Regions from separate parts of the Pseudomonas sp. Sample_16 genome, predicted to be linked through region 2. Evidence: predicted binding sites of a transcription regulator. Region 2 holds the regulator's gene; each other region holds the start of a gene.
What was found. The regulator FliA, encoded in region 2, starts transcription of late flagellar genes. The targets are predictions, from matches to a motif close to CTAAAGTTTNNNNNNNNNNNGCCGNTAA.
Positions count from the first base shown of each region.

Region 1 (10,407 bases), on a different contig from region 2:
GAAACCGGCGCCGACTGCACCTTGCGCGCACCGGCTTCCAGCCTGTTGAAACTGGCGATGAGCAAGGACAAGACCTCCGTTCTGCATGGCCCTGAAGTCGAACTCGACGGTGACAGCGGTGCGCTGCTGGAACTGGCGGCGATCCTTCAGGACCTGGAGCTGGACTGGGAGTATGAACTCTCACGCTGGCTAGGCCCGGTCGCCACGCAGCTGGTCGGTGGTCATTTGCGCAGTCGCGCGCGCTGGTATCAGCAAGGATTTACCAGCCTGGGCCAGAACCTGGGCGAATACCTGGCCGAAGAGTCGCGCACCCTCGTTGGCCAGCGCGAAGCCGAAGCGCGATTCAGTGAACTGGACCAGATCAAGCTCGATCTGGAACGTCTCGAGGCGCGTTTCGAGCGCCTTTCCCGATCCCTCGACCCAAGCGATAACGCATGAAGCTGCTTGCCGTCCGCCGTTTGTTGCGCATCCAGCGCGTCGTGATTCGCTACCGCCTCGATGACCTGCTGTTCGCCCTGCCGCTGCCCTGGTTCCTGCGGGTGTTGCGTTATGCCTTGCCGTGGCGCTGGTTCCCGCGCAGGACCCTGGACCTGAGCCGCGGCGCGCGACTGCGTCTGGCACTGCAGGACCTGGGGCCGATCTTCATCAAGTTCGGTCAGATCCTGTCTACCCGCCGCGACTTGCTGCCCGAAGACATCGCTGATGAACTGATGAAGTTGCAGGACCGCGTGCCGCCATTCGACTCGCAGGTCTCGGTCAAGCTGATCGAAGAACAGCTCGGCAAGAAAATCAGCGAGGTGTTCAGCCGTTTCGACGTCGAACCACTGGCCTCGGCCTCGGTGGCGCAGGTGCATGCCGCGCAGCTGAAAACCGGCGAAGAAGTGGTGGTCAAGGTGATCCGCCCGGGCCTCAAACCGGTGATCGCCCAGGACCTGGCGTGGCTGTTCATCCTCGCCCGCGCCGCCGAAAAACTCTCGGCCGATGCACGCCTGTTGCACCCGGTGGACGTGGTCAGCGACTACGAAAAAACCATCTATGACGAACTCGACCTGCTGCGCGAGGCGGCCAACGCCAGCCAGCTGAAGCGCAATTTCGAAGGTTCGCCGCTGCTGTATGTGCCGCAAGTCTACTGGGACTGGTGCCGTCCGAAAGTGCTGGTGATGGAGCGTATCTACGGCATTCAGGTGACCGATCTGGCGACCCTGGCCGACCAGCGCACCGACATGAAAATGCTCGCCGAACGCGGTGTGGAGATCTTTTTCACCCAAGTGTTCCGCGACAGTTTCTTCCACGCCGATATGCACCCCGGCAATATTTTCGTCAGCACCGTGAGCCCGTGGAGCCCGCAATACATAGCGATCGACTGCGGCATCGTCGGCAGCCTGACCCCGGAAGACCAGGATTACCTGGCACGCAACCTGTTCGCCTTCTTCAAGCGTGATTACCGGCGCGTGGCGCAGCTGCACATCGATTCGGGCTGGGTGCCGGCGGAAACCAAGCTCAACGAATTCGAAGCGGCGATCCGCACCGTTTGCGAGCCGATTTTCGAAAAACCGTTAAAAGATATTTCATTTGGCCAGGTGCTGATGCGCCTGTTCCAGACCGCGCGCCGCTTCAACATGGAAGTGCAGCCGCAACTCGTTCTGCTGCAGAAAACCCTGCTCAATATCGAAGGCCTGGGACGTCAGTTGTACCCGGATCTGGATTTGTGGAACACCGCGCAGCCATTTCTCGAACGCTGGATGCGCGAAAGGGTCAGCCCCAAAGCCTTGATTGGCAATGTGCAGAGCCAGTTCGAACAGCTCCCGCACCTGGCCAACATGGCCCGCGATCTGCTTGAACGCATGTCCCAACCCCACGCCTACGACCCGCCGCCACCGTGGCACCGTCGTCGCGATGACTGGTTCTTGCGTCTGCTCGGCACGGCGCATCTGGCGGGTGGCGCGATCCTCGCCGCTGGTGGCCCGCTGAATGAACTGGCCTATTGGCCCGCCGGGATCATGATGGCGGTCGGCTTGTATCTGGTCGTTCGCCGATAGCCAGTTGCGTGAACGACTGGCACACTGTTTCAACGCTTGGGTTCGACTAATGAAGTGTTGAACCCGCTGTCGGAGTCGAAGATGAAAAACTGGCTGGACGAGATCAAGTGGGACGCTGACGGCCTGGTGCCCGCGATTGCCCAGGATCACAAGACCGGGCGCGTCCTGATGATGGCCTGGATGAACCGCGAAGCGCTGGAACTGACCGCTGCCGAAAACCGCGCGATTTACTGGTCACGTTCCCGTGGCAAGCTGTGGCGCAAGGGCGAAGAGTCCGGCCATGTGCAAACCCTGCATGAGATGCGCCTGGACTGCGACGCCGACGTGATCATCCTGATGGTCGAGCAAATCGGTGACATCGCTTGCCATACCGGCCGCCAGAGCTGCTTCTACCGCGTCTACAAAAACGGCGACTGGACAACGGTCGACCCGGTTCTGAAAGATCCGCACGCCATCTATTCCGCTTTTGCAGGACACAAACATGAGTGACACTCTGACCCGCCTGGCTCAAGTGCTGGAGGAGCGCAAAGGCGCCGCCGCCGACAGTTCCTATGTCGCCAGCCTGTACCACAAGGGCTTGAACAAGATTCTGGAAAAAGTCGGCGAAGAGTCGGTCGAAACCATCATTGCCGCCAAGGACGCCGCCGTCAGTGGTGACTGCAGCGATGTGATCTACGAAACCGCCGATCTGTGGTTCCACAGCATGGTCATGCTCGCCCAATTGGGGCAGCATCCACAGGCTGTACTCGATGAACTGGACCGTCGTTTCGGTCTGTCCGGACACGCCGAGAAAGCCTCGCGTCCGTCCGCCTGAATAACTATTAGAGAGGAGCAGCAACATGGGCATTTTTGACTGGAAACACTGGGTCGTCATCCTGGTTGTTGTCGTACTGGTGTTTGGCACCAAGAAACTGAAAAACCTCGGCACCGATGTCGGCGAATCGATCAAGGGCTTTCGTAAAGCCATGAACGATGACGAAAAACCGGCCGACCCGACGGCCACTCCAGCCCAACCGGTTCCGCCGGTTCAGCCTCAGGCCTCTGTCAATCAGCCGCACACCATTGACGTGCAGGCGCAGAAAGTCGAAGAGCCGATTCGCAAAGACGTGTGAGCACTGACTAATGTTTGGTATCAGCTTCTCTGAACTGCTGCTCGTCGGCCTCGTTGCCCTGCTGGTGCTGGGTCCCGAGCGCTTGCCGGGCGCAGCGCGCACCGCCGGCCTGTGGGTCGGGCGACTGAAGCGCAGCTTCAACGCGATCAAACAGGAAGTTGAACGTGAAATCGGTGCCGACGAGATTCGTCGGCAACTGCACAACGAGCACATCCTGTCGCTTGAACAGGAGGCGCGGAAAATTTTCACACCGACCCAGCAGGAGCCTGCGCCGGTCGAGCACGTGGGAGGGCAGACGATTCAAGCACCTGCCCCTGCGACAGCACCGGCAGTTGCAGCTGTCGAGTCCGCTCCCCCTGTAGCAGCCACTCCGGTTGAACCCGTTACACCTGCGGCTGCGCCCGTTGCGCCGGCCCCTCATGACCCAACACTGCCGCCGCGAGCCCCATGAGCGATCTCCCAGAAAACGACCAGCACATGCCGCTGGTTTCGCACCTCACCGAGTTGCGTACCCGTCTGCTGCGCTGTGTAGCGGCGATCTTCATCATTTTTGCCGGGCTGTTCGCCTTCACCCAGCAGATCTACACCTTCGTTTCGACGCCGCTGCGTGCTTATCTGCCGGCCGGCGCGACGATGATCGCCACCGATGTGTCGTCGCCATTCCTGACGCCGTTGAAGCTGACGATGATGGTCTCGCTGTTCCTGGCGATCCCGGTGATCCTGCATCAGATCTGGGGCTTCATCGCGCCGGGCCTGTACAAGCATGAGAAGCGCATCGCCGTGCCGTTGCTGGTGTCCAGCATCATGCTGTTCTATGCCGGCATGGCGTTCGCCTACTTCCTGGTGTTCCCGCTGATCTTCAAGTTCTTCGCCGCCGCCACGCCGGCCGGTGTGGAAATGATGACCGACATCACCAGCTACCTCGATTTCGTCATGACGCTGTTCTTCGCCTTCGGCGTGGCGTTCGAGATTCCGGTGGCTGTGGTGTTGCTGGTGTGGATTGGCGTGGTCGACGTCAAATACCTGAAGAAAATCCGTCCGTACGTGATCATCGGCTGCTTCGTGGTCGGCATGATCCTGACCCCGCCGGATATCTTCTCGCAGACCCTGCTGGCCGTACCGATGTGGATGCTGTTCGAAGTCGGCATCCTGTTCAGCAGCCTGATCAGCAAGCGTGGCGAGCATCCGGACGATCAACCGGCTGACGATCACAACGACCAGCCGCCAGCGACCCAAGCGTGAACCTGCTGTTACTGGAAGAGGCCGATTTCATTGCGGCCGACCGGGTGATCCTGCGTGATCGCCGGTTGACCCACATGCAGGAAGTCCATCGCTGCGAAGTCGGCGACAGCCTGCGTGTCGGGCGCATCGGCGGGCTGATGGGCTCGGCCGAAGTGCTGCGCCTGGATACCGCCGAAGCCGAATTGCGCGTTACCCTCGATCAACCACCGCCGACCAAGCTGCCGTTGACCCTGGTGCTGGCCCTGCCACGCCCCAAAATGCTGCGCAGGGTGTTTCAGACTGTTGCAGCCATGGGTGTGCCACGCATCGTGCTGGTGAACAGCTACCGCGTCGAGAAGAGCTTCTGGCAGACGCCATTCCTGGAGCCTGAAGCCATTCGCGAGCAACTGATCCTCGGCCTGGAACAGGCGCGGGACACTGTTCTGCCGGAAGTTGTGATCGAGAAACGCTTCAAACCCTTCGTCGAGGATCGCCTGCCTGCCATCACCGAAGGCACCCTCGGCCTGGTGGGGCATCCGGGCAACTACCCGCCCTGCCCGCGTGCCTTGAGCGAACCGGTAACCCTGGCCATCGGCCCTGAAGGTGGCTGGATTCCCTACGAAATCGACCTGCTGGGCAAATCCGGCCTGCAACCGGTGCAACTGGGCGAGCGCATCCTGCGCGTCGAAACCGCCGTGACCGCCCTGCTGGCACGACTCTTCTAACCGACACTGAGAAATCCGTAGGCGCGAGCCTGCTAGCGATGGCGGTGTACCAGCCAACATTGAAGTGGCTGAAACTCCGCCGTCCGCTTATCGGGCAGCGCCTACAGAACCCCACGCCACTGCCGATATACCTCCCATAAAACCAATGTGTGGTCCGAGGGAGTTACAGCATGTACCAATGGCTGGCCGATAAGCTGGGAAATGTAGGTGTAAACCGCAAGTTGGGCGTCGGCTTCGGTCTGGTGCTGCTGCTGACATTGCTGATCACGTTTACCGGCTGGACCGGTCTCGGTGAAGTGACGAGTCGCGGCGACAAGCTCGGTTTCATTTCCGAGATCAACGGCCTGACCAAGGACCTGCGCATCGCCCGCCTCGACTACGAAATGCGCCGCGGCGAACAAGGTCCTGGAGCGGTCAATGACCTGCTGGGCAAGCTCGAAACCGGCCTGCAAACGGCTCGCCAGATGATCGAACAACCCGCCGACATCGCCATGATCGACCAGCAACTGGCCGCTGTCAGCCTGTACAAACAAGGCTTCACCGCCCTGACCCAGGCCGGCGCCAACCGTGAAGATGCCCGCAGCAAACTCGGCGCTACCGCCGACAACGCCGTTGCCAAAGTCGCTGAGGTTGAAAAATCCATGCTGCAAGGTGACAGCGTGGCGGCATTCAACAGCGTGATCGAGCTGAGCAAACTGATCCAGCAGGCGCGCTTCCAGGTTCGCGGCTACACCTACAGCGGCAAGAGCGAAGCCGAGCAGCCGGCCCTCGATGCGATCGACAATGCCCTAAAATACCTCGAAAGCCTGCCCGCCAAACTGCCTGAAGAACACCTCGCCAACCTGCAACTAGCCACCGACTCGCTCAAGGCTTATCGCGCCGCGGTGAGTCAATACCGTGACTCCCAGGTCGCCAGCGTCGACGCCCTGAAACGCATGGCGGCCCAAGGCGAAATCCTGCTCCAGGTGAGCAACAAACTGACGGTTTCGCAAACCCTGGTACGCGATACCGATGTAGCGCATGCCAAAAACATGCTGTTGGTGGCCACCGCCCTGGCACTGGTCTTCGGTCTGTTCGCTGCCTGGGCCATCACCCGGCAGATCGTGATTCCGCTCAACCAGACCCTCAAAGTGGCCGAACGCATTGCTTCCGGCGATCTGACCCACAACCTCGAATCCAAGCGCCAGGACGAACTGGGGCAGCTGCAACGTGCGATCCAAAGCATGACCCAGGGCCTGCGCGAGCTGATCGGCGGCATCAGTGATGGCGTCACGCAGATTGCCAGCGCCGCCGAAGAGTTGTCTGCAGTTACCGAACAGACCAGCGCCGGGGTCAACAGTCAGAAGGTCGAGACCGACCAGGTGGCCACGGCCATGAACGAAATGACCGCCACGGTGCAGGAAGTTGCACGCAACGCCGAGGAAGCCTCCGAGGCCGCGGTCGCCGCCGACCAGCAGGCCCGCGAAGGTGACAAAGTGGTGGGCGAAGCCATTGCCCAGATCGAGCGCCTGGCCAAGGAAGTGGGAAACTCCACCGAAGCCATGGGCGAGCTCAAGCGCGAGAGCGACAAGATCGGCAGTGTGCTCGACGTGATCAAGTCCGTGGCACAACAAACCAACCTGCTGGCGCTCAACGCTGCCATCGAAGCCGCCCGTGCCGGTGAAGCCGGACGCGGCTTTGCCGTGGTCGCCGACGAAGTGCGCAGCCTGGCCCAGCGCACCCAGAAATCCACCGAAGAAATCGAAGAGCTGATCGTCGGCCTGCAAAACGGCACCCAGCAAGTGGCGACCATCATGGACAACAGCCGAAGCCTGACCGACAGCAGCGTCGAACTGACGCGCCGCGCCGGTGGCTCACTGGAAAGCATCACCCGCACGGTTTCGGCAATCCAGGCGATGAACCAACAGATTGCCGCCGCCGCTGAACAACAGAGCGCCGTGGCTGAGGAGATCAACCGTAGCGTGCTGAACGTGCGGGATGTCTCGGACCAGACCTCGGCCGCCAGTGAAGAGACCGCGGCCTCCAGTGTTGAGCTGGCGCGGTTGGGAACGCATCTGCAAATGCTGGTGGGACGGTTCAAGGTTTGAGGTGATCCGATCTACTTGATCGTTACTTGATCGTTCCCACGCTCTGCGTGGGAATGCATCCTCTGTCGCTCTGCGTCACGCCCGAGAAAGGACGCGGAGCGTCCTGGGCGGCGTTCCCACGCGGAGCGTGGGAACGATCAGGCCATAAAAAAACCCGCTTTCGCGGGTTTTTTCATTACGCCATCTGAGGCTGTACGCTCAACGGTTTGAGCGGCAACAACGGGGCATGAGGGTCGGCCTTGACCGACTTGCGCCACGCGCCCAGCCACTCCGGATGGCCTTCGTTCCAGACCTGCTCATGCAAGCGGGCCAGGGCCACCGGATCGCTCAACAGCTGCACACGCTCGTTGTTGGTCAGGCCTTGCGGCCCAACTTTCATCGCGTGCCGCACGCGCTCGATCCGTAGCCATTCAATCGGCTCGGCCTCACGGTGACGCGAGGTCGCCAGCGAGCACGCCAAGGCGTTCTGCTGCGGATCGACCACCGAACGGACGAAGCCGTCGTTCAGCGCATGCCAACGGTTTTCGTGGGTGTACTGGTCAGTAGCCAGCAATGCCTGCGGCGGATTGTATTCCTCAGGGATCAGGAACAGGCTCTCGTCGCGGGATTTCAGGCCCAGTCCGACACGGCTGGAAATCACCGAGACCGGGATCGACAGCATCAGCGAACCGACGATCGGCACCAGCCACCACAGGAAGCTCGGGTTCAGCCAGATCACCAGCAAGGCCCAGAAGAAGCCCAGCAAGGTTTGCGGGCCGTGGCGCTTGACTGCTTCGCTCCAGGGCGTGGAGTCGTCGTCACGTTGTGGCGAATTCCAGGTGGCAGCCCAGCCGAGGAACGCGGCAAGCACGAATCGGGTGTGGAAAATCATCCGCACCGGTGCCAACAGCACGGAGAACAACATCTCCAGCAGCATCGACAATGTCACCTTGAACTTGCCGCCGAACTCTTTCGCGCCCTTGGCCCAGATCAGGATGATGCTCAACAGCTTCGGCAGGAACAGCAGCACGATGGTGGTCGAGAACAGCGCAATCGCCTTGTCCGGGTGCCATTGTGGCCACAGCGGATAAAGCTGGCGCGGTTCAAGGAAGTACTGCGGCTCCATCAACGTGTTGACTGCCAGCAGCGCCGTCGACAACACCAGGAAGAAGAACCACAGCGGCGCCGACAGGTAAGACATCACACCGGTCAGGAACACGGCACGGTGCACCGGGTGCATGCCCTTGACCAGGAACAGCCGGAAGTTCATCAGGTTGCCGTGGCACCAGCGACGGTCACGCTTGAGTTCATCCAGCAAGTTCGGCGGCAGCTCTTCATAGCTGCCCGGCAAGTCGTAGGCAATCCACACGCCCCAACCGGCACGGCGCATCAGCGCGGCTTCAACGAAGTCGTGGGACAGGATCGCACCCGCGAACGCGCCTTTACCGGGCAGCGGCGCCAGGGCGCAGTGCTCGATGAACGGCTTCATGCGAATGATCGCGTTGTGGCCCCAATAGTGCGATTCACCCAGTTGCCAGAAGTGCAGACCGGCGGTGAACAGCGGACCGTACACCCGGGTCGCGAACTGCTGCATGCGTGCATACAGCGTGTCCATGCCCGACGCACGCGGCGCGGTCTGGATGATCCCGGCGTCCGGCGTGGCTTCCATCAGACGCACCAGACTGGTCAGGCACTCACCGCTCATCACCGAGTCGGCGTCGAGTACGACCATGTACTTGTAGTCACCGCCCCAGCGACGGCAGAAGTCGTCGAGGTTACCGCTCTTGCGTTTTACCCGACGGCGGCGGCGGCGATAGAAGATCTTGCCGAAGCCCTTGGCTTCCCGGCAGACGTCCAGCCAAGCCTGTTGCTCGGCCACGCAGATGTCGGCGTCGTTACTGTCGCTGAGCACGAAGAAGTCGAAGCGATCCAGATCACCCGTGGCCGCGACCGATTCGAACGTTGCGCGCAGACCGGCGAATACCCGCGGCACGTCTTCGTTGCAGATCGGCATCACCAGAGCGGTGCGTGCGTCCTTTGGAATCGCCTCGTTGCCGGCGCTTTTACCGGAAATGCGGTACTTGTCGTGGCCGGTGAGCAACTCGAGGAAGCCCATCAGCGCGGTCCAGAAACCTGCCGAAACCCAACAGAACAGGATCCCGAACAGAATCAGGATGCTGGTCTGCAATGCATACGGCAGCACTTGGGTAGCGGTTTGCAGCAGCGGCTGATGCAGGACTTCTTCGAGGTCGACGAACGACCAGCCCTGATACGGCATGATGCCTTTCATGTACCAGCCGGCCACGATGGTCTGGCCGAGCATCAACACCAAAAGAATGTAGCGACGGATCGAACCCACGGTACGCCAGCGTGCTGCGGGCAGGACGCGTTCGTCCTTCGGCGGCTTCGGCGGGTTGGTACGACCGGTCATCCGGCGCCAGCCACGTACCAGGATGTTGGTACGCCAAGGCTCGGGCACGACCTTGGTCCGGCGAATCGGCGGAGTGGCCTTGAGGCAAACCCGACCGCTGGCGTCGAGCGCCAGCATTTCGGCGTCCTGCAACTCTTCGGCGGTGCTCAGGGTCAGGCGCTTGCCCACCGAAGCCTGGGCGGCCTCGGTGGGGGCGTCGAACGTGGAGGACGACAGGCGTTCGTGCAACTCGCTGAAGGACTTGCAGCCCGCGAGCTCCGCGCGCTGCTGGTCGGTCATCGGCAGATGCGCCAGATACTCCGAAAGAGTTTCTGGCTGTACTAGAGAATTACTCATCGGCAGGCAACTGATAGCTCCAGGTCTCGGTCAGGACTTCTTCAGTCGGTGCCGATTCCGGTGTGGCTGGGGCCGCGTCAGCAGCGACAGGCTGCTTGGCGTCTGTATTGGCCTTGTCCTTGGCATCTGCAACCGGCTTGGCTTCGGCATGCTTGGCCTCGGCTTGCTTGGCTTCCTTGTCCATCTTCTCTTGTTGCTTGGCGGCGACTTTGTCGGCCTTGGCAACGGACGAGTTCGACGCTGGAACCGCCGACTTGGCCAGGTCAGCCGTCACAACAGGCTGTACCAGCGCAGCGCGCATTTCGGTGGACTTGCTCGGGTCCTTGATCTTCATGCGCAAGGTCAGGCGCCAGCCCTTGGTTTCAGGGTTGTAACGGACGCTGTTTTCCACGACCTCGGCGTTGTCACCCACGCTAACCTGGCTGCGAACGTCGGCATCGGCCGGCAATGCCGCCAGCGATGGACCTTCGAAATCCA
Region 1 is NZ_RCOB01000052.1:902-11,308, reverse strand. Features, by position in the region: gene D8U69_RS07005 (SCP2 domain-containing protein) at 1-438, shown strand, start outside; gene ubiB (ubiquinone biosynthesis regulatory protein kinase UbiB) at 435-2,039, shown strand; gene hisI (phosphoribosyl-AMP cyclohydrolase) at 2,121-2,528, shown strand; gene D8U69_RS06990 (phosphoribosyl-ATP diphosphatase) at 2,521-2,853, shown strand; gene D8U69_RS06985 (twin-arginine translocase TatA/TatE family subunit) at 2,879-3,151, shown strand; gene tatB (Sec-independent protein translocase protein TatB) at 3,162-3,602, shown strand; gene tatC (twin-arginine translocase subunit TatC) at 3,599-4,393, shown strand; gene D8U69_RS06970 (16S rRNA (uracil(1498)-N(3))-methyltransferase) at 4,390-5,097, shown strand; gene D8U69_RS06965 (methyl-accepting chemotaxis protein) at 5,268-7,184, shown strand; gene mdoH (glucans biosynthesis glucosyltransferase MdoH) at 7,360-9,930, opposite strand; partial or broken gene D8U69_RS06955 (glucan biosynthesis protein G) at 9,923-10,407, opposite strand, start outside.
Region 1: the regulator FliA is predicted to act here: its motif matches at 5,199-5,226, upstream of D8U69_RS06965 (methyl-accepting chemotaxis protein).

Region 2 (10,407 bases):
ACCAGTTGATCGACGACGAAGCCGATCCGCTGGGTGCCCACCGAAAGGATCACCACATGGCCTTCGCGCTGCTCTTCGTGAGCGGCGGAGCTGACCAGCCAGCGCTTGAGGTAGAACAACGGCAGCGCCTTGTCCCGCACGATCACCACTTCCTGGCCGTCCACCACGTTGGTGGTCGACAGGTCGAGGTGGAAGATCTCGTTGACGTTCACCAGCGGAAAGGCGAACGCCTGGTTGCCGAGCATGACCATCAGCGTCGGCATGATCGCCAGGGTCAACGGCACCTTGATGACGATCTTCGACCCCTGGCCCTTGGCCGAGAAAATATTGATCGAACCGTTGAGCTGGGAAATCTTGGTTTTCACCACGTCCATGCCCACGCCACGACCCGACACGTCGGATATCTCGGTCTTGGTCGAGAAACCCGGGGCGAAAATCAGGTTGTAGCACTCGGTATCGCTCAGTCGATCGGCCGCGTCCTTGTCCATCACGCCGCGTTTTACCGCGATCGAACGCAACACGTTCGGGTCCATGCCCTTGCCATCATCGGAGATCGACAACAGGATGTGATCGCCTTCCTGTTCCGCGGCGAGAATGACCTTGCCGCCACGGGCCTTGCCCGAGGCTTCGCGTTCTTCCGGCGACTCGATGCCGTGGTCGACCGCGTTGCGCACCAAGTGGACCAACGGGTCGGCCAAGGCCTCGACGAGGTTCTTGTCGAGGTCGGTCTCTTCGCCGACCAGCTCCAGGTTGATCTCTTTCTTGAGCTGGCGCGCCAGGTCGCGAACCAGGCGCGGGAAGCGCCCGAAGACTTTCTTGATCGGTTGCATCCGGGTCTTCATGACCGCGGTTTGCAGATCGGCCGTGACCACGTCGAGGTTGGACACGGCTTTGGACATGGCTTCGTCGGCGCTGTTGGCACCCAGGCGGACCAGGCGGTTACGCACCAGCACCAGTTCGCCAACCATGTTCATGATTTCGTCGAGACGCGCGGTGTCGACCCGCACAGTGGTCTCGGCTTCGCTGGCCGGTTTTTCCGCGGGCGGTGCGGCCGGGGCACGGGCCGGAGCCGGTGCAGCGGCGGCAGGTGCCGGCTTCGCGGCTTCGGCCTTCGGTTCAGGAGCCTTGGCCACCGGCTTCGGTGCCGCAGCCTTGGCGACAGGCGCCGCAACCGAGGCGCTCGCGCCGGTTGCCGTGCCAGCCGTGGCGCCCACTTCAGTGAACTTGCCCTTGCCGTGCAATTCGTCGAGCAGCGATTCGAATTCGTGATCGGTAATCAAGTCACTGCCGGCCGCCGCAGCGGTTGGCGCAGCAGGCGTCGGCACCGAAGCGATGGCCGATTCCAGCGCATCCACGGCAAAATTGCCCTTGCCGTGCAGTTGGTCGAGCAGTGCTTCGAATTCGTCGTCGGTGATGTCGGAACTGTCGCCCGCGGCTTTCGGAGCCTGCGGCGCGGCAGGGGCCGCCGGTGCCACCGCATCAACGGCGAACTGGCCTTTACCGTGCAACTGGTCGAGCAACGACTCGAACTCGGCGTCGGTGATTTCGTCGCTGGCCGCAGTATCGGCGGCGGGCGCTGGAGCAGCCGCCGGCGCCTCGGCCTGGGCCTTGACGGCGTTCAGCGAGTCCAGCAGTTGTTCGAATTCATTGTCGGTGATGTCGCCTGACTCGCTTTGAGCGGCAGGTTCTTCAACCACTTCGGCGACGGGTGCTGGCGCTGCCTCGTCAGCCGATTGCGGCTCGGCCAGACGGGCCAGTGCCGCGAGTAATTCTGGCGTGGCAGCCGTGATCGGGCCACGCTCGCGGACTTCGCTGAACATGCTGTTCACCGCGTCCAGTGCTTCGAGAACCACGTCCATCAATTCCGAGTCAACGCGACGTTCGCCCTTGCGCAGGATGTCGAACACGTTCTCGGCGATGTGGCAGCACTCCACCAGCTCGTTGAGCTGGAGGAAGCCGGCGCCCCCTTTTACAGTGTGAAAACCGCGAAAAATTGCATTGAGCAGATCCGCATCATCCGGTCGGCTTTCCAGCTCGACCAGCTGTTCGGACAGTTGCTCTAGAATCTCGCCGGCCTCAACCAGGAAATCCTGAAGGATCTCTTCATCGGCGCCGAAGCTCATTAATGGTGTGCTCCTACAGGTCTAAAAACCCAAAAAACCTGAAATTCCTGAAACTCTAGAATCCAAGGCTGGATAACAAATCGTCCACATCGTCCTGACCGGACACAACGTCTTCTCTTTTATCGGCATGAATCTGCGGACCTTCACCCTGAGAGAGATGTTTTTGTGGATCTTTTTCTGCAAGCATTGCTTCACGGTCATGCTCGATGCCCGCAAAACGGTCAACCTGACTGGCCATGAGCACGAGCTTGAGCAGGTTGCTCTCGACTTCGGTGACGAGTTGGGTCACACGCTTGATGACTTGACCTGTGAGGTCCTGATAATCCTGGGCCAGCAGAATATCGTTGAGGTTTCCCGACACGGCACGGTTGTCTGTGCTGCTGCGCGTCAGGAACCCGTCGACTCGCCGGGCCAGTTCGCGGAACTCTTCAGCCCCGACTTCGCGACGCATGAACCGCCCCCAATCCGTGCTCAAGGCCTGGGCTTCGTCAGCCAGGCTGTTGACCAGCGGCGTGGCGTTTTCCACCAGGTCCATGGTGCGGTTGGCTGCGGCCTCGGTCAGCTTGACCACATAACCCAGACGCTCGGTGGCGTCGGTGATCTGTGACACCTCTTCGGCTTGCGGCATGTGCGGGTCAATCTGAAAATTGACGATCGCGCTATGCAGCTCGCGCGTGAGCTTGCCCACTTCCTGATACAGGCCGCGGTCACGGGTCTGGTTGAGCTCATGGATCAATTGCACAGCATCGCCAAACCTGCCCTTTTCAAGGCTCGCGACCAGTTCGACGGCGTGTTTTTTCAGGGTCGATTCAAAATCGCCCTGCGAAGATTCGTTATGCCCCATAGCTCCCCCGTGGCGCAGTTCAACCGATGCGTTCGAAAATCTTCTCGATTTTTTCTTTCAACGCCTGGGCCGTGAAGGGTTTGACCACATAGCCGTTTACACCGGCCTGGGCCGCTTCGATGATCTGCTCGCGCTTGGCTTCAGCGGTCACCATCAACACCGGCAGGTGCTTGAGCTTTTCATCGGCACGCACGTGACGCAGCAGATCGATACCGGTCATGCCAGGCATGTTCCAGTCGGTCACCAGAAAGTCGATGCTCCCGCTGTTGAGGACCGGAATGGCGGTAGTGCCATCGTCGGCCTCGACCGTGTTGGTGAACCCAAGGTCACGCAACAGGTTTTTTATGATCCGCCGCATCGTTGAGAAGTCATCAACGATGAGGATTTTCATGTTCTTGTCCAATTCGACCTCCAAGCAGACTAAAACGCGCCCAGCACCTGGACGCGCCATTTCAATCAATCTGGCAAAGCACTCGATGACTGTCTGGAGTACAACGAAGCGAGACCGGCGCGGTTCATCACCCCACCAGCCACGTCGCAGTGCCCCCACACTGCCTTCAGCGCGCTCGCCACTCTCCCAAACGCCCCCTTAAACGGGCCGCGCACTGGCTATGTAACTGGCTGACCCGAGATTCGCTGACCCCCAGGACCTCACCGATTTCCTTGAGATTCAACTCTTCGTCGTAGTACAGCGCCAACACCAGTCGCTCGCGCTCCGGCAAATTGGCAATCGCGTCCGCCAGCGCTGCCTGGAAGCGTTCATCCTCCAGATCGCGTGACGGCTCGAGATGAGCACTCGCGCCATCCTCGTGCAGCCCTTCGTGTTCGCCGTCCTGCAACAGATCGTCGAAACTGAATAACCGGCTGCCCAGGGTGTCGTTCAAAATCCCGTAATAATCGTCGAGACTCAATTGGAGTTCGGCCGCAACTTCGTGATCTTTAGCGTCACGGCCGGTTTTCGCTTCAATCGAGCGGATGGCGTCGCTGACCATGCGGGTATTGCGGTGGACCGAGCGTGGCGCCCAGTCACCCTTGCGCACTTCATCGAGCATGGCGCCGCGGATGCGGATGCCCGCGTACGTCTCGAAACTCGCGCCTTTGCTGGCGTCGTATTTGGTCGAGACTTCCAGCAGGCCGATCATCCCGGCCTGGATCAAGTCTTCGACCTGGACACTGGCCGGCAGACGCGCCAGCAAGTGATAGGCAATGCGTTTGACCAGCGGCGCGTAACGCTCGATCAGCTCGTACTGCGCATCGCGTGCCGATTTCTTGTAGAGGTTGTAGCCGCTGGCTGTCATAGCACGGGTCCTGCCGTTTGTTGCACGAGGCGTTCGACGAAGAACTCCAGATGCCCACGCGGGTTGGCGGGCAACGGCCAGGTGTCGACCTTCTGCGCGATTGCCTTGAACGCCAGCGAGCACTTGGAGCGCGGGAATGCTTCGTAGACGGCACGCTGTTTTTGCACGGCCTTGCGCACGCTTTCGTCATAAGGCACGGCGCCGACGTATTGCAGGGCGACGTCGAGGAAACGATCCGTGACCTTGGTCAACTTGGCGAACAGATTGCGCCCTTCCTGCGGGCTCTGGGCCATGTTGGCCAGCACGCGGAAACGGTTCATGCCGTAGTCACGGTTGAGCAGTTTGATCAGGGCGTAGGCGTCGGTAATGGAGGTCGGCTCGTCGCAGACCACCAGCAACACTTCCTGGGCGGCACGGACAAAACTGACTACCGAGTCACCAATCCCCGCAGCGGTGTCGATCACCAGTACGTCGAGGTTGTCGCCGATATCGCTGAAGGCCTGGATCAGGCCGGCGTGCTGCGCCGGGCTCAAGTGAACCATGCTCTGGGTGCCGGACGCGGCGGGAACGATGCGGATGCCGCCGGGGCCCTGCAACAGGACGTCGCGCAGCTCGCAGCGACCTTCGATCACGTCGGCCAGGGTCCGTTTGGGTGTCAGCCCCAGCAGAACGTCGACGTTCGCCAGCCCCAGATCGGCGTCCAGCAGCATGACGCGCCGGCCGAGCTCAGCTAGAGCCAGGGACAAGTTCACTGACACGTTAGTCTTCCCGACGCCACCTTTGCCGCCGGTCACCGCGATCACCTGTACGGGATGCATGCTGCCCATGTTATTTCTTTACCTTGTCTTGCATAGACGGAGGCCACATTACTGGCTGCGCGTTCACAATCGGAACAATGCATGGCAGACCATCGATGTAGGTACAAAAACTATTCATTGTTACCTCAGCCTACCTGCTTGGTGGGGCTGTGGTAGATATCAGCGAACATGTCAGCCATGGCTTCTTCGCTGGGTTCTTCCTGCATTTGCACGCTCACGGCACGGCTGACCAGTTGATGACGGCGCGGCAGATGCAAATCATCCGGAATCCGCGGGCCATCAGTCAGGTAGGCTACCGGCAACTCATGGCTGATGGCCAGGCTCAACACCTCGCCCAGACTGGCCGTTTCATCCAGTTTAGTCAGGATGCAGCCAGCGAGCCCGCAACGCTTGTAACTGTGATAAGCGGCGGTTAGAACCTGTTTCTGGCTGGTGGTTGCCAGAACCAGATAATTTTTCGATTTGATGCCACGACCGGCCAGGCTTTCGAGCTGCATGCGCAATGCCGGATCGCTGGCTTGAAGGCCGGCGGTATCGATCAGCACCACACGCTTGCGCAGCAAAGGTTCCAGCGCCTGCGCCAGCGATTGCCCCGGATCGACGTGGGTCACCGACACATTGAGAATCCGGCCGAGGGTCTTGAGCTGTTCCTGGGCACCGATACGGTAGCTGTCCATGCTCACCAGCGCGATGTTCTGCGCGCCGTACTTGAGCACATAACGGGCAGCCAGCTTGGCCAGGGTGGTGGTCTTGCCCATGCCGGCAGGGCCGACCATGGCAATCACACCGCCCTCTTCCAGCGGCTCGATTTCCGGCGTGGCAATCATCCGCGCCAGATGCGCCAGCAACATGCGCCAGGCTTGGCGGGGTTCTTGAATATCGGTGATCAGTGCCAGCAAGTCGCGGGACAACGGCCCGGACAAACCGATACGTTGCAGACGGCGCCAGAGGTTGGCCTGGCCCGGGCTGCTGCCTTGCAGCTGATTCCATGCCAGGGAGCCCAGCTGTACTTCCATCAGTTCGCGCAGGCTGTTGAGCTCAAAACGCATCGAGTCAAATACCCGGGAGTCCACCGCGGGCGCCGCAGCAGGCGCTGGCGCAGGACGCCGAGGCTCGGCGTAGGTCGGCTCGATCAGTGGCTCGGCGGCGGTGAGGGGCAACCCGGCGAACAACTGGCGATTGGTGGCATTGTCGCTTTCGCCGTCGCTGCGCAGGCTCAGCTCGGCCTGGGCGGTGACGATGCGCGACTGCGTCTTGCGCAGCTCGTCTTCGAGTTCCATGTTCGGCACGCGTGGCGCCAGCGCCGACAGCTTGTAATCCAGGGCAGCCGTGAGCTCGACACCACCGGCGATGCGACGGTTGCCGATGATGGCCGCTTCAGCGCCCAGTTCATCACGAACCAGTTTCATGGCCTGACGCATATCGGCGGCGAAAAAACGCTTAACTTGCATAAACCACTACCTCAGCCGTTGGGCCCTACTGTCGCAACGATGGTCACTTGCTTGTTGTCAGGGATTTCCTGATAAGCCAACACGTGCAAACCCGGGACTGCCAGCCGGCCAAATCGCGAGAGCATCGCGCGAACCGGACCGGCCACCAGCAGAATCACCGGTTGACCTTGCATCTCCTGGCGCTGCGCCGCATCGATCAGCGAGCGTTGCAGCTTTTCAGCCATGCTTGGCTCCAGCAGAACGCCCTCTTCCGAGCCTTGTCCTGCCTTCTGCAGACTATTGAGCAATATTTGTTCCAACCTTGGCTCCAGCGTGATCACTGGCAGCTCGGAGTCAGTGCCTACAATGCTTTGCACGATTGCGCGGCTAACGCCGACACGCACCGCAGCCACCAGGGCGGCGGTATCTTGACTCTTGGAAGCGTTGTTGGCGATGGCCTCGGCAATGCTTCGAATGTCACGCACCGGCACCTGCTCTGCCAGCAGCGCTTGCAGAACCTTGAGCAGTTGCGACAGCGACAACACACCTGGCACCAATTCTTCGGCCAGTTTCGGCGAGTTTTTCGCCAGCAACTGCATCAGTTGCTGCACTTCCTCGTGCCCGATCAGCTCACTGGAATGCTTGTACAGAATCTGGTTCAAGTGAGTGGCCACTACTGTACTGGCATCAACCACTGTATAGCCAAGGGATTGTGCCTGGGCACGCTGACTGATTTCGATCCAGACCGCTTCCAGACCGAAAGCCGGATCTTTGGCGGTAATGCCGTTGAGCGTGCCGTATACCTGCCCCGGGTTGATCGCCAGTTCGCGATCCGGGTAAATCTCGGCCTCGGCCAGGATCACCCCCATCAAGGTCAGGCGGTAGGCACTTGGTGCCAGGTCGAGGTTGTCGCGGATGTGCACGGTCGGCATCAGGAAGCCCAGGTCCTGGGACAACTTCTTGCGCACGCCCTTGATCCGCGCCAGCAATTGACCACCCTGATTGCGATCCACCAATGGAATCAGGCGGTAGCCGACTTCCAGGCCGATCATGTCGATCGGCGTCACGTCATCCCAGCCGAGCTCCTTGGTTTCCTGCGCGCGCGCTGGCGATGGCAGCAACTCTTGTTGACGCTTGACCTCCTGCAACGCCTGGACCTTGACCTGGTTCTGCTTGCGCCAGAACAGGTAGGCACCACCCGCCGCCAGGGCAGCCATGGTCAGGAAGGAAAAGTGCGGCATGCCGGGCACCAGCCCCATCACCGCCATCAAGCCTGCCGATACGGCCAGCGCCTTGGGCGATGCGAACATCTGACGATTGATCTGTTTACCCATGTCTTCCGAACCGGAAGCACGGGTCACCATGATCGCCGCAGCGGTGGACAACAACAGTGATGGCAATTGCGCCACCAAACCGTCACCGATGGTCAGCAGTGCGTAAACCTTGCCGGCATCGGCGAAGGTCATGTTGTGCTGGAAGATACCGACCGCCATGCCACCGATCAGGTTGATGAACAGAATCAGCAAACCGGCAATGGCGTCACCACGCACGAATTTGCTGGCACCGTCCATGGAGCCATAGAACTCGGCTTCCTGTGCCACTTCCGAACGGCGGGCCTTGGCCTGGTTCTGGTCGATCAGACCGGCGTTGAGGTCGGCGTCGATGGCCATCTGTTTACCGGGCATCGCATCGAGGGTGAACCGCGCACTCACCTCGGAAATCCGCCCGGCACCCTTGGTTACCACGACGAAGTTGATGATCATCAAGATCGCGAAAACCACGATACCGACCACGTAGTTACCGCCGATCACCACCTCACCGAAGGCCTGGATCACCTTACCGGCGGCAGCGTGGCCGTCCTGACCGTGGAGCATCACCACCCGCGTCGACGCCACGTTCAACGCCAGCCGCAACAGCGTCGCCACCAGCAGAATGGTCGGGAACACGGCAAAATCCAGCGGCCGCAGGGCGTAGACGCAAACCAGCAGCACAACGATGGACAAGGCAATGTTGAAGGTGAAGAACACGTCCAGCAGAAACGGCGGAATCGGCAACATCATCATTGCCAACATGACCAGCAGCAACAGCGGCACGCCCAGATTGCCTCGACTGAGGTCTGCCATGTTCGTGCGGGCACTGTTGATTAACTGAGAGCGATCCACCGGTATTCCCCGTTCCTTTGAAGCAAACTTTTGACGCCTGAAGCAGGCTCGGGGCGGCTATTGCAAGAAGCCTTCCAACTTTAGCGGGGGGTTGAAATACAGGGTTTTATCGGGGGGATTCGTATCGCATGAACGGGCCCTTTCGCGGGCAAGCCTCGCTCCTACGGGTGGATCGATATTTTGTAGGAGCGAGGCTTGCCCGCGAAGAGGCCGCAACTGCCCACCTATCAGTTCTGCTAGTACCCAACCCTTGTAAAGCCGCCAATACTGAGCGCCCGATCTTCGGACCTTCGGAGCACCCGCTCATGACATCGCCCCGTGAAACCGTACTCTGCCGATACCACTACGATCCCCTTGATCGCCTGATCAGTCACGCCCTGCCAGACATCCCAGAGCGCCAGCGCTTTTACTGCAAGAGCAGGCTGGCCACCGAGATTCAGGGGGCGATGCGTTTTTCGATCGTCCAGCATGGTGACCAGTTGTTGGCGCAACAGCGAGGTGAAGGTGATGCGCCTGATACCACGTTGTTGGCCACCGATCAGCAGCGTTCGGTGTTGCAGACGCTCAAGGCCGATCATCCACCGCAGCCCATCACCTATTCGCCCTATGGTCACCGCACCGTTGAAAGCGGGTTGCTCAGCCTGCTTGGTTTTAACGGCGAACGGCCCGACCCGGTGACGGGGTGTTATTTGCTGGGGAACGGGTATCGGGCGTTTAATCCGGTTTTGATGCGGTTTAATAGCCCGGACAGTTTGAGTCCGTTTGGGAAGGGCGGATTAAATCCATATGCTTATTGCACCGGAAACCCTATCAGCAACACCGACCCAACAGGGCACTTCTCCTTGAAAATGATACAGCTTCTTGAAAATTATAAACCCCCCTTAAAAATTCCGAGACCGTTCAGCAAAACTATCCCTGACTCCAAGCTCGCTGGTTTTCACGGATCATCGAGCAGGCATAAAGAAAGCTTGGAGAAAGGAGTAAGAAATGCAGATATAGCCGCATTTGGTCCAGGATTCTATGCAACCCAAGACATAGAATTCGCTGCTAAATATGCACAAAAAAGCGTTTATAAAGATTACCTAGAGCTTATTCCCACCTCAAATCCCAATATAGATCTAACGGCCGTTTTCCCTTATCAAAATACTTCATCGTCCCCCGCTGTAACAAATACCTCATACCACCTCTGGCCAAGCACACCCGAAATTTTTACAGTGCACATTGAAAACTATTCAAACCTAGTACCAAACAAAGATTTTGTATTCGCTAAAAACAACACACTTGTCCTTCCTGAAACGATGCATAAGAATATTAAAGCTGCACACCTAAAGACTTTGGCTTCTCCGCCAACGCCTTGGACCAAAAACTTAACGATAAGAGCGACTTAAGTGCAAAACAATGCCGTCCGGCTAAATGATCCGTCACTGAGAGATCGCGACAATTGCGCTCGGGATCGGATTTCGACACGGCCAAGCTTTTCAGCGATAAGCACCTGCTGAAAGTTTGACCGGGAACAGAGTATCTACAGGAGGGGTGTCACACAGCAAAATCGGACCAGCATTCCCAGCGCACCTATCAGTTCTGCTAGTACCCAGCCCTTGCAAAGTCGTCAATACTGAGCTTCCGATCATCGGACCTTCGGAACAACCACCCATGACATTGCCACGTGAAGCCGTGCTCTGCCATTACCGCTACGATCCCCTTGATCGCCTGATCAGTCACGCCCTGCCAG
Region 2 is NZ_RCOB01000197.1:108,890-119,296, forward strand. Features, by position in the region: gene D8U69_RS26355 (chemotaxis protein CheA) at 1-2,123, opposite strand, end outside; gene D8U69_RS26360 (protein phosphatase CheZ) at 2,179-2,967, opposite strand; gene D8U69_RS26365 (chemotaxis response regulator CheY) at 2,987-3,358, opposite strand; gene fliA (RNA polymerase sigma factor FliA) at 3,525-4,265, opposite strand; gene fleN (flagellar synthesis regulator FleN) at 4,262-5,092, opposite strand; gene flhF (flagellar biosynthesis protein FlhF) at 5,209-6,534, opposite strand; gene flhA (flagellar biosynthesis protein FlhA) at 6,546-8,675, opposite strand; gene D8U69_RS26390 (RHS repeat-associated core domain-containing protein) at 8,981-10,063, shown strand; gene D8U69_RS26395 (RHS repeat-associated core domain-containing protein) at 10,329-10,407, shown strand, end outside.

Region 3 (10,407 bases), on a different contig from region 2:
CTTGTCGGCCATTTATCACATCGCCGGTCAGAACTATTACCCGGGCCAGTACGAATTCCAGTGCCTGCACGGCATGGGCGAACCACTGTACGAACAAGTTGTAGGCAAAGTTTCCGAAGGCAAGCTGAACCGTCCTTGCCGCGTGTACGCTCCGGTCGGCACCCACGAAACCCTGTTGGCGTACCTGGTTCGTCGTCTGCTGGAAAACGGCGCGAACACTTCGTTCGTCAACCGTATTGCCGATCAGTCGATCTCCATTCAGGAACTGGTGGCCGATCCGGTGGCCAGCATCGAGCAAATGGCGACCGTGGAAGGTGGTTTCGGCCTGCCGCACCCGCGCATTCCATTGCCGCGTGACCTGTATGGCGCCGAGCGCGCCAACTCCGCCGGCATCGACATGGCCAACGAACATCGCCTGGCCTCGCTGTCCTGCGCCCTGCTCGCCACCGCGCACAACCACTGGAAAGCCGCGCCGATGCTCGGTTGCGCTTCCAGCAACGAAGCGCTGGCGCCGGTGCTGAACCCGTCCGATTTGCGTGACGTGGTTGGCCATGTTCAGGAAGCCACTGTCGAAGACGTCGACAACGCCATCCAGTGCGCCCTCAACGCCGCACCGATCTGGCAGGCCACCCCGCCCGCCGAACGCGCCGCGATCCTGGAACGTGCCGCCGACCTGATGGAAGCCGAGATCCAGCCGCTGATGGGCCTGTTGGCTCGCGAAGCCGGCAAGACTTTCGCCAACGCCATCGCCGAAGTGCGCGAAGCCGTGGACTTCCTGCGCTACTACGCGGTGCAGGCGCGCAACGATTTCAGCAATGACGCCCACCGCCCATTGGGTCCGGTGGTATGCATCAGTCCGTGGAACTTCCCGCTGGCGATTTTCAGCGGTCAGGTGGCTGCTGCCCTGGCTGCCGGTAACCCGGTACTGGCCAAGCCTGCCGAACAGACTCCGCTGGTAGCGGCTCAGGCCGTGCGCCTGCTGCTCGAAGCCGGCATCCCGGAAGGCGTGCTGCAACTGCTGCCGGGCCGTGGCGAAACCGTCGGTGCCGGTCTGGTGGGTGACGATCGCGTCAAAGGCGTGATGTTCACCGGTTCGACCGAAGTCGCTCGTCTGTTGCAACGCAACATCGCCGGTCGCCTGGACAGCCAGGGCCGTCCGATCCCGCTGATCGCCGAAACCGGCGGCCAGAACGCAATGATCGTCGACTCTTCGGCCCTCACCGAACAAGTGGTGATCGACGTGGTTTCGTCGGCCTTCGACAGCGCCGGCCAGCGTTGCTCGGCCCTGCGCGTCCTGTGCCTGCAGGAAGATTCCGCCGACCGCGTCATCGAAATGCTCAAGGGTGCCATGGCTGAAAGTCGTCTCGGCAATCCCGAGCGCCTGTCCGTGGACATCGGCCCGGTGATCGACGCCGAAGCCAAGGCTGGCATCGAGAAGCATATCCAGGCCATGCGCGACAAAGGACGCAGCGTGTACCAGGTGGCCATCGCCGACGCCGAAGAAGTCAAACGCGGCACCTTCGTGATGCCGACATTGATCGAACTGGAAAGCTTCGACGAACTGCAACGGGAGATCTTCGGCCCGGTGCTGCACGTGGTTCGCTACAAGCGCAAGGACATCGACCAACTGATCGGACAGATCAACGCTTCCGGCTATGGCCTGACCTTGGGTGTACACACCCGCATCGACGAGACCATCGCCAAGGTGATCGATAACGTCAATGCCGGTAACGTCTACGTAAACCGCAACATCGTCGGTGCCGTGGTCGGTGTACAACCGTTTGGTGGCGAAGGTTTGTCGGGGACTGGCCCGAAAGCCGGCGGCCCGCTGTACCTGTACCGTCTGCTGTCGACGCGTCCTACCGATGCGATCGAACAATCCTTCGCTCGCGGTGACGCTCTCGCCGCACCGGATGTACGACTGCGTGAAGCCATGAGCAAGCCGCTGACCGCCCTGAAAGCCTGGGCCGACAGCAACAAATTCGCTGACCTGAGCACCCTGTGCGTGCAGTTCGCCGCGCAATCGCAAAGCGGTATCACCCGCGTACTGGCAGGCCCGACCGGCGAGCGCAACAGCTATGCGATTCTGCCGCGTGAGCACGTGCTGTGCCTGGCGGAAGTCGAAGGCGACCTGTTGACTCAACTGGCAGCGGTATTGGCTGTCGGCGGTTCGGCGGTATGGCCGGAAGCCGAGTTGACCAAGGCATTGTTCGCACGCCTGCCGAAGGACATTCAGGCACGCATCAAAGTGGTGTCCGACTGGAACAAGGACGAGGTGGTGTTTGACGCGGTTCTGCACCACGGTCATTCCGATCAGTTGCGCGCGGTCTGCCAGCAAGTGGCCAAGCGTGCCGGTGCGATCGTTGGCGTGCAGGGTCTGTCGCAAGGCGAGTCCAACATTGCGCTGGAGCGTCTGGTGATCGAGCGGGCGCTGAGCGTCAACACCGCGGCGGCAGGTGGTAATGCCAGCTTGATGACCATCGGTTAAACCTCTGCACCAAGATTGTGTGATCGTTCCCACGCTCTGCGTGGGAATGCCTCCTGTGACGCTCTGCGTCACGTCGTTTGGGGACGCGGAGCGTCCTGGGCTGCATTCCCACGCGGAGCGTGGGAACGATCAAGTCGGTGCTCGGCTCCAACATCACCGCTATCAATCATCCTGTTCAGCCTCAATTCGCACGCCTAGACTCGGCCCATCCCAATAAAAGGTAGGCCGCCATGTCCGAGACGTTGCTCAGTTCCCGCAATCTGGCTTTCGAGCTGTACGAAGTCCTCGATGCCGAGGGCCTGACCCAGCGTGAGCGTTTCGCCGAGCACAATCGCGAAACCTTCGATGCCGCCATCGGCACTGCCAGAAGCATCGCCGAAAAGTTCTTCGCCCCGCACAACCGAAAGGGTGACGAGAACGAGCCGCGCTACGAGGACGGTCAGGCGATTCTGATTCCGGAAGTGAAACCGGCGGTGGATGCGTTCCTTGAAGCAGGCTTCCTCAATGCCGCGCGCAGTTTCGACGCCGGCGGCATGCAACTTCCTACACTGCTGTCCCAGGCGTGCTTCGCGCATTTTCAGTCAGCGAACGCAGCGTCGACTTCGTATCCATTCCTGACCATGGGCGCAGCGAACCTGATCGAAAGCTTCGGCACCGAAGAGCAGAAACGCCGTTTTCTGCAACCGATGATCGACGGCCGTTTCTTCGGCACCATGGCCCTGACTGAACCCCATGCAGGCTCATCGTTGTCGGATATTCGCACGCGCGCCGAGCCTGCGTCTGACGGCACCTATCGACTCAAGGGCAATAAAATCTTCATTTCCGGTGGCGACCATCCGCTGTCGGAAAACATCGTGCACATGGTACTGGCCAAGCTGCCGGACGCACCGGCCGGGGTGAAGGGGATCTCCCTGTTTATCGTGCCGAAATTCCTGGTCAACGATGACGGCAGCCTGGGCAAGCGTAATGACGTGCTGCTGGCCGGGTTGTTCCACAAGATGGGCTGGCGCGGCACTACTTCTACCGCACTGAACTTCGGTGACAACGGTGAGTGCGTCGGCTATCTGGTGGGCAAGCCGCACCATGGCTTGAGCTATATGTTCCAGATGATGAACGAAGCGCGCATCGGTGTCGGCATGGGCGCAGTGATGCTTGGCTATGCCGGCTATCTGTATTCGCTGGAATACGCCCGCGAACGTCCGCAAGGACGGGTGCCGGATAGCAAAGACCCCAATACCGCCCCTGTGGCGATCATTCAACATGCCGACGTGAAGCGCATGTTGTTGACGCAAAAAGCCTACGTCGAAGGTTCGTTCGACCTTGGCCTGTACGCGGCACGGCTGTTCGATGACACCACGACTCTCGAGACGGAAGAGGCGCGCAAGCAGGCCCATGAACTGTTGGATCTGCTGACCCCCATCGTCAAATCCTGGCCGTCGGAGTTTTGCCTGAAGGCCAACGAACTGGCGATCCAGATCCTCGGCGGCCACGGCTACACCCGCGAATACCCGGTGGAGCAGTATTACCGCGACAACCGCCTGAACCCGATTCACGAAGGCACCCACGGCATTCAATCCCTGGACTTGCTCGGCCGTAAACTGGCGCAGAATGGCGGCGCGGGGCTCAAGCAACTGATCCGCTTGATCGCCGACACCGCCGAGCGTGCACAGGCGTTTGATTCGCTGACTGCGTTGCGTGAACCACTGGAGAAACTGGTGGCGCGCCTGCAAACCGTAACCATCGGCCTGCTGACCGACCTGGCCCAAGGCAAGGTCAACAGCAGCCTGGCGAATTCGGCGCTGTACCTGAAGGTGTTCGGGCACACGGTGATTGGCTGGCGCTGGCTGGAACAGGCGATTCGCGCCGAAGAAGGCCTGGCCAAGGGCAATGCGGCGGATGTGAGCTTCTATAAAGGCAAGTTGCAGGCGGCGCGGTACTTCCTGACGTGGGAGGTACCGGGTTGTCACCATGAACTGGCGATTCTTGAAGCGCGGGATGATGTCTGCCTGGGCATGCAGGATGAGTGGTTCTGAAGCAAGTCTTGGGTTGTAGCTGCAATCCAATCGCTGGCAAGCCAGCTCCCACAGGTATCTCTCTTGATCACAAATCTTGTGCTCAACACAAAACCCTGTGGGAGCGGGCTTGCCCGCGATGAGGCCCGCACCGCCAACCATCAACTCAACTTGAACCCACCCATCTGCCGCGCCAGATCGTCCGCCAGACGTTGCAATGTCTGACAATCCTCACGACAAGCCCTGACCTCCCCCGCCGTCGCCCGGGCCAGATCGGAAATGCCCTGCACGTTACGGTTGATCTCTTCGGTCACTGCCGACTGCTCTTCAGTCGCCGTTGCCACCTGATGATTCATGTCGCTGATGCGCTCGACCTGCCCGGTAATCGCGGTCAACGACGCCCCGGTGCGCTGACTGGATTCGACACCGGTGCCAGTCGCCGCTTGCCCGGAATGCATCGACGACACCGCATTTTCCGCACCCTGCTTGAGACTGCCGATCATTTGTTGAATCTCATCGGTGGACGATTGTGTACGCCGTGCCAGTGTGCGCACTTCATCGGCGACCACCGCAAACCCGCGCCCCATATCGCCTGCACGTGCGGCTTCGATGGCAGCGTTGAGCGCCAGCAGGTTGGTTTGCTCGGAGATCCCGCGAATCACTGCCAACACCTGATCGATTGACGCCACCTGATGAGCCAGCGCCCCGACCGCCGTGGCGGCAACGCCGATTTCGTCGGACATGCTTTCAATGTGCCGGATCGATCCGCCGACCACTTCCCGTGCCTGCATTGCTTCATCCCGGGCGTTTTGCGAAGCGACTGCCGCGTTACCGGCGTTCTGCGCGATCTCTTGCACGGTCAGGCCCATCTCATGGACCGCAGTAGCGACCATGTCGGTCATTTCCTGTTGTCGGCCCGAGCGTTCGGCGGTGTTTTCCACCACCCGCGCCACTTGCCCGACAGCCGTACGCAAGCGCTCGCTGGTGGTGAGTACTTCGCCGATCATGTCGCGCTGGCTGTCGAGAAACCGATTGAACCCTCGCGCCAGATCGCCCAGCTCATCGGCGCGGCTGGAATCCAGCCGATGGGTCAAATCGCCACCACCGCTACCGATGGCCACCAACGCCGCTGTTACCTGGCGGATCGGTCGGACCAATCCACGGGCCAGCAACACCACCAGCAACAGGCATATCACCGCCACTGCCAGGCCGATGCCGCTGCTCATCCACATGGCGCGACGGGCTTCAGCGTAAATCTGCGACTGCGGCACTTCGGCCACCAGGGTCCAGCCGAGATCGCGCAAAGGCAGGCTTAATGCGAGGAAGTCTTCACCGTCCCGCTGGAAGCTATTACTCGTGGCAGTTTTTTGACCCAGAGACGCGCCCGCCGCCGCCGCGCCAATTTGCTCTGCCAGGGTACGTTTACCACTCAATTGCGCTTGGGGATGAACCTGGATCAATCCGTCGGAACGGACGAGATAGACCTTGCCACGCTCTCCGAAACTGAAGTTGTGAATCAGCTCGGAGAGCTCCTTCATGCTCAGGCCCAGCCCGGCAACGCCCACGACTTTGCCGGCTTTCTCGACTTTAAGGTCGATGAAAAGCGCCAATTCTCCGCTGGCGGTGTCATTGTCGATGTTGAGGGTGCGCGGCTGGTCGCTATCGAGAAACGCATAGAACCACGCGTCTTTGGGGTTGGTGCGGCTGAGGGTCCGGTCCAGGCCTTTTTCATTGAAGTAGTGGTTGGACGCGGTGCCGACAATCAGCGCGGTAAAGGCCTTGTGTTCGGCGCGGATGCCTTCGAGGTAAGTGGTGAACGTAGCGGCCTGGGCACTGTTTTCACCCTCGGCCAGCCAATCGCGCACCATGCTGTTGCTGGCGATGTCCTTGGCGGCGGTGAGCGGCTGAACGAGGATACGCTCGATGTCGTTGCGCATCGCTTCGATGCTCGACGGCAGCGCTTGTTCGACCAGATAACGCTGGGCGAGGCGATTGACCACAAGGGTATAAATGCCAACCACGATCAGAATACTGACGAGCAGGGCGGTGCCCATGCTCAAGATCAACTGCCATTGAATACTGCGTCGCCAGAACTGCATGGAGCACCCCCAAAGAATAAGAGGCTGAAACACTGCAACAGCCGTGCCGATTGTATACAACGCAAACGACAATTTATTCTTTGGTTGTGCGCAAAGCCGATCAGGCCTGATTGATCGTCTTGGAGATCACTTCAACCGTGGCGTTGACTTGCTCTTGGTAACGGTCGAGTTCGAGCTTGTGTTGCTTCTGCATTTCGATCTGTTGCGAGCACAGATTCATCGCGGCCAGTACCAGCAATCGGTCTCCGATCAGCGTCGGGTACTTCTTTTTGGTGTCGGCCAGGGCAGCCTTCAACATTAATGCAGCGTCCAGCAGGGTCTGCTCTTCCCCGGCCGGGGCCTTGATCGAATAGTCCTCACCCAGGATCGAGACGACTTTCACACCCGGGCCGTAACTCATGCGCTGACTGGGCCAGCGCTCACACGCTCAACCAGGGCTTGAATGCGCGCGGCGGTGGCGCCTTGTTTCTCTTCCTGTTCCATCAGGCTCAGTTGCAGGCTTTCGTTTTCATCCTTGGCCTGGGCCAGTTCGGCGCTCAGGGCTTGGTTGGTGCCTAGCAGGGTCTGGTTCTGTTGCACCAGGTCGCTGACCAGCTGTTCCAATTGGCTTAGGGATGCTTCCAACATTTTGATTTTCCAGGCATTTTCAAAGGGCGCGTACGATAAAGAAAAGTCACTGTGGAAGCCAGGGTTATACGGGCCCAAGGCCCTGATTTTCCTGACGACCGACCTTTCTCGCGAACTGTAGAGACTGTGATCGGCCGATCTGGTTCCTGCACTTCGTCGCCATGACGTTTGTGCGGCAAAACCGCGCAGGGACTCAAGACTTCAGGCGCATGACCGATAAGTCATCCATACGTCAGCCTCGGCACCCTCTGGTGCGCTCTCTTCGGTAAACACCATGTCCCTTCGAAATATGAATATCGCGCCGCGAGCGTTCCTCGGTTTTGCCCTGATTGGCGGTTTGATGATGCTGTTGGGCGTGTTCGCCCTGAACCAGATGAGCAAGATCCGCGACGCCGCCGAGAACATCACCGTCAGCAGCGTGCCCAGCATCAAGAGCCTCGACGAGTTCACCCAGCTGACCCTGCGTTTGCGCGTGTTGTCCTACCGTTTGCTGGTCAACCGTGAACCAGATGTGCAGCACAAGACCATGGAGCTGCTGGAAATGCGCAACCAGCAAATCCGCACCGCCCAGAACGTCTACGAAAAACTGATCAGCAGCCCCGAGGAACGTGCGGCCTACGATCAATACGTGCAGTTGCTTGGGCAATACCGCCAGATCGAAGATCGGATGAAGACCCTGTCGCGCAACAATCAGGTCGACGAATTGCGCAACCTGCTCAACGCCGACCTGCTGAGTAACTCCGAAGCGGTCAATGCGGTGCTGAACAAACTGCTGGAGATCAACACTCAGCAGACCCTCGACACCAACCAGCAAGCCGCCGACCAATACGATTCGGCCTTCAATCTGGTGATCGCCCTGCTTGTGATCGCCACCGCCCTGACCATGCTGTTCGCCTGGTTGCTGACCAACAGCATCACCCGCCCCATCGCCAACGCACTGAACGCCGCCGAACAGATTGCCGAAGGCAACCTGACGCGCCCGATCACCGTCGATGGCGAAGATGAGGCCGGCCGCCTGCTCTTGGCGATGTCGAAGATGCAGGAAAAACTGCGCGACACCCTGCAGCGGATTTCCGGCTCGGCCACGCAATTGGCGTCCGCCGCGGAAGAGCTCAACAGTGTCACCGACGAAAGTGCCCGTGGCCTGACCCAGCAGAACAACGAAATCGAACAGGCCGCCACCGCGGTCAATGAAATGACCAGTGCAGTGGAAGAAGTCGCGCGCAACGCCGTAAGTACGTCCGAAGCCTCGAAGAACGCCACTACGTCTGCCGGCGACGGCCGTGATCTGGTGCAGGAAACCGTCAGCGCCATTGAACGCATGAGCGCCGATGTTCAGAGCACCGCGACCCTGATCGGCGACCTGGCGAACGAGTCCCGCGACATCGGCAAAGTACTGGACGTGATCCGTGGCCTGGCCGACCAGACCAACCTGCTGGCCCTGAACGCGGCCATCGAAGCTGCACGTGCCGGTGAAGCCGGTCGTGGTTTTGCGGTGGTGGCCGACGAAGTGCGGGCACTGGCTCATCGCACCCAGCAGTCGACCAGCGAAATCGAGCGCATGATCGGCAGCATCCAGAGCGGCACCGAACATGCGGTGGATTCGATGCGCAACAGCACAGAGCGTGCCGAATCGACCCTGAACATCGCCCGCGGCGCGGGAATGTCACTGGACACCATCAACAGCGCCATTGTCGAAATCAACGAACGCAATCTGGTAATCGCCAGCGCTGCTGAAGAACAGGCGCAAGTGGCCCGTGAAGTGGACCGCAACCTGGTGAATATCCGCGATTTGTCGGTGCAATCGGCCACCGGCGCCAACCAGACCAGCGCAGCGAGCAGTGAGTTGTCGCGCCTGGCGGTGGACCTGAACACCATGGTTGGGCGGTTCAGCCTTTAATCTGAAGTCGCCACACTGATCCCACCCTGCTCAAGAGGGTGTGCAAGACTGCTTTCAAAAGCTTTCCATGATCGTTCCCACGCTCCGCGTGGGAATGCATCCCAGGGCGCTCCGCGTCCCGGAAGTGGACGCAGAGCGTCCATTGAGGCGTTCCCACGCAGAGCGTGGGAACGATCTGGTATAAACCAGAAAAGCTTTTTGACAGCATCACATTTCAACAGGTTAGAATCGCTGGCACGCAGACTGCATGGTCAGTTTGTGCCCGCCTTTCAGTTTTCTGGAGTACTGCCTTTGAATGCGACCACCATCAACAGCCTGTTCTTGATCGGCGCGTTGCTGGTAGGTGCAAGCATTCTGGTGAGCTCACTTTCGTCGCGCCTCGGCATCCCGATTCTGGTGATCATCCTGGCCGTTGGCATGGCGGCCGGCGTCGACGGCGGCGGCATTATTTTCGATAACTACCCCACGGCTTATCTGGTCGGCAACCTCGCACTGGCGGTGATCCTGCTCGACGGCGGTTTGCGCACGCGGGTCTCGAGTTTCCGCGTGGCGTTGTGGCCGGCGTTGTCGCTGGCCACGGTCGGGGTGTTGATCACCACCGGGCTGACCGGCATGGCCGCGGCCTGGCTGTTCGACCTGAACCTGATCCAGGGCCTGCTCATTGGCGCCATCGTCGGCTCCACCGATGCGGCGGCGGTGTTTTCGTTGCTGGGCGGCAAAGGCTTGAACGAACGGGTGACCGCCAGCCTGGAGATCGAATCCGGCAGCAACGACCCGATGGCGGTGTTCCTCACCGTCACGCTGATCGACATTCTCGCCAGCGGCCAGACTGGGCTGCACTGGAGCCTGCTGGCGCACCTGCTGCGCGAGTTCGGTATCGGTGGTGTGATTGGCCTCGGCGGCGGCTGGCTGATGTTGCAACTGGTCAACCGGATCAATCTGGCCACCGGTCTGTACCCGATCCTGGTCATCGCCGGTGGCCTGGTGGTGTTTGCCCTGACCAACGCCTTGCACGGCAGCGGCTTCCTCGCGGTGTACCTGTGCGGTCTGGTCATCGGCAACCGGCCGGTACGCAGCCGCCACGGCATCCTGCACATGCTCGACGGCATGGCCTGGCTGGCACAGATCGGCATGTTCCTGGTGCTGGGGCTGTTGGTCACGCCCCACGATTTGCTGCCGATTGCCTTGCCGGCCCTGGCCTTGGCGCTATGGATGATTCTGTTTGCGCGGCCGCTGTCAGTGGTGGTGGGTTTGTTGCCGTTCAAGGCGTTCCATGGCCGC
Region 3 is NZ_RCOB01000052.1:89,429-99,835, reverse strand. Features, by position in the region: gene putA (trifunctional transcriptional regulator/proline dehydrogenase/L-glutamate gamma-semialdehyde dehydrogenase) at 1-2,488, shown strand, start outside; gene D8U69_RS07395 (acyl-CoA dehydrogenase) at 2,719-4,521, shown strand; gene D8U69_RS07390 (methyl-accepting chemotaxis protein) at 4,662-6,599, opposite strand; gene D8U69_RS07385 (cell division protein ZapA) at 6,700-6,999, opposite strand; gene D8U69_RS07380 (hypothetical protein) at 6,996-7,226, opposite strand; gene D8U69_RS07375 (methyl-accepting chemotaxis protein) at 7,501-9,126, shown strand; gene D8U69_RS07365 (potassium/proton antiporter) at 9,418-10,407, shown strand, end outside.
Region 3: the regulator FliA is predicted to act here: its motif matches at 7,419-7,446, upstream of D8U69_RS07375 (methyl-accepting chemotaxis protein).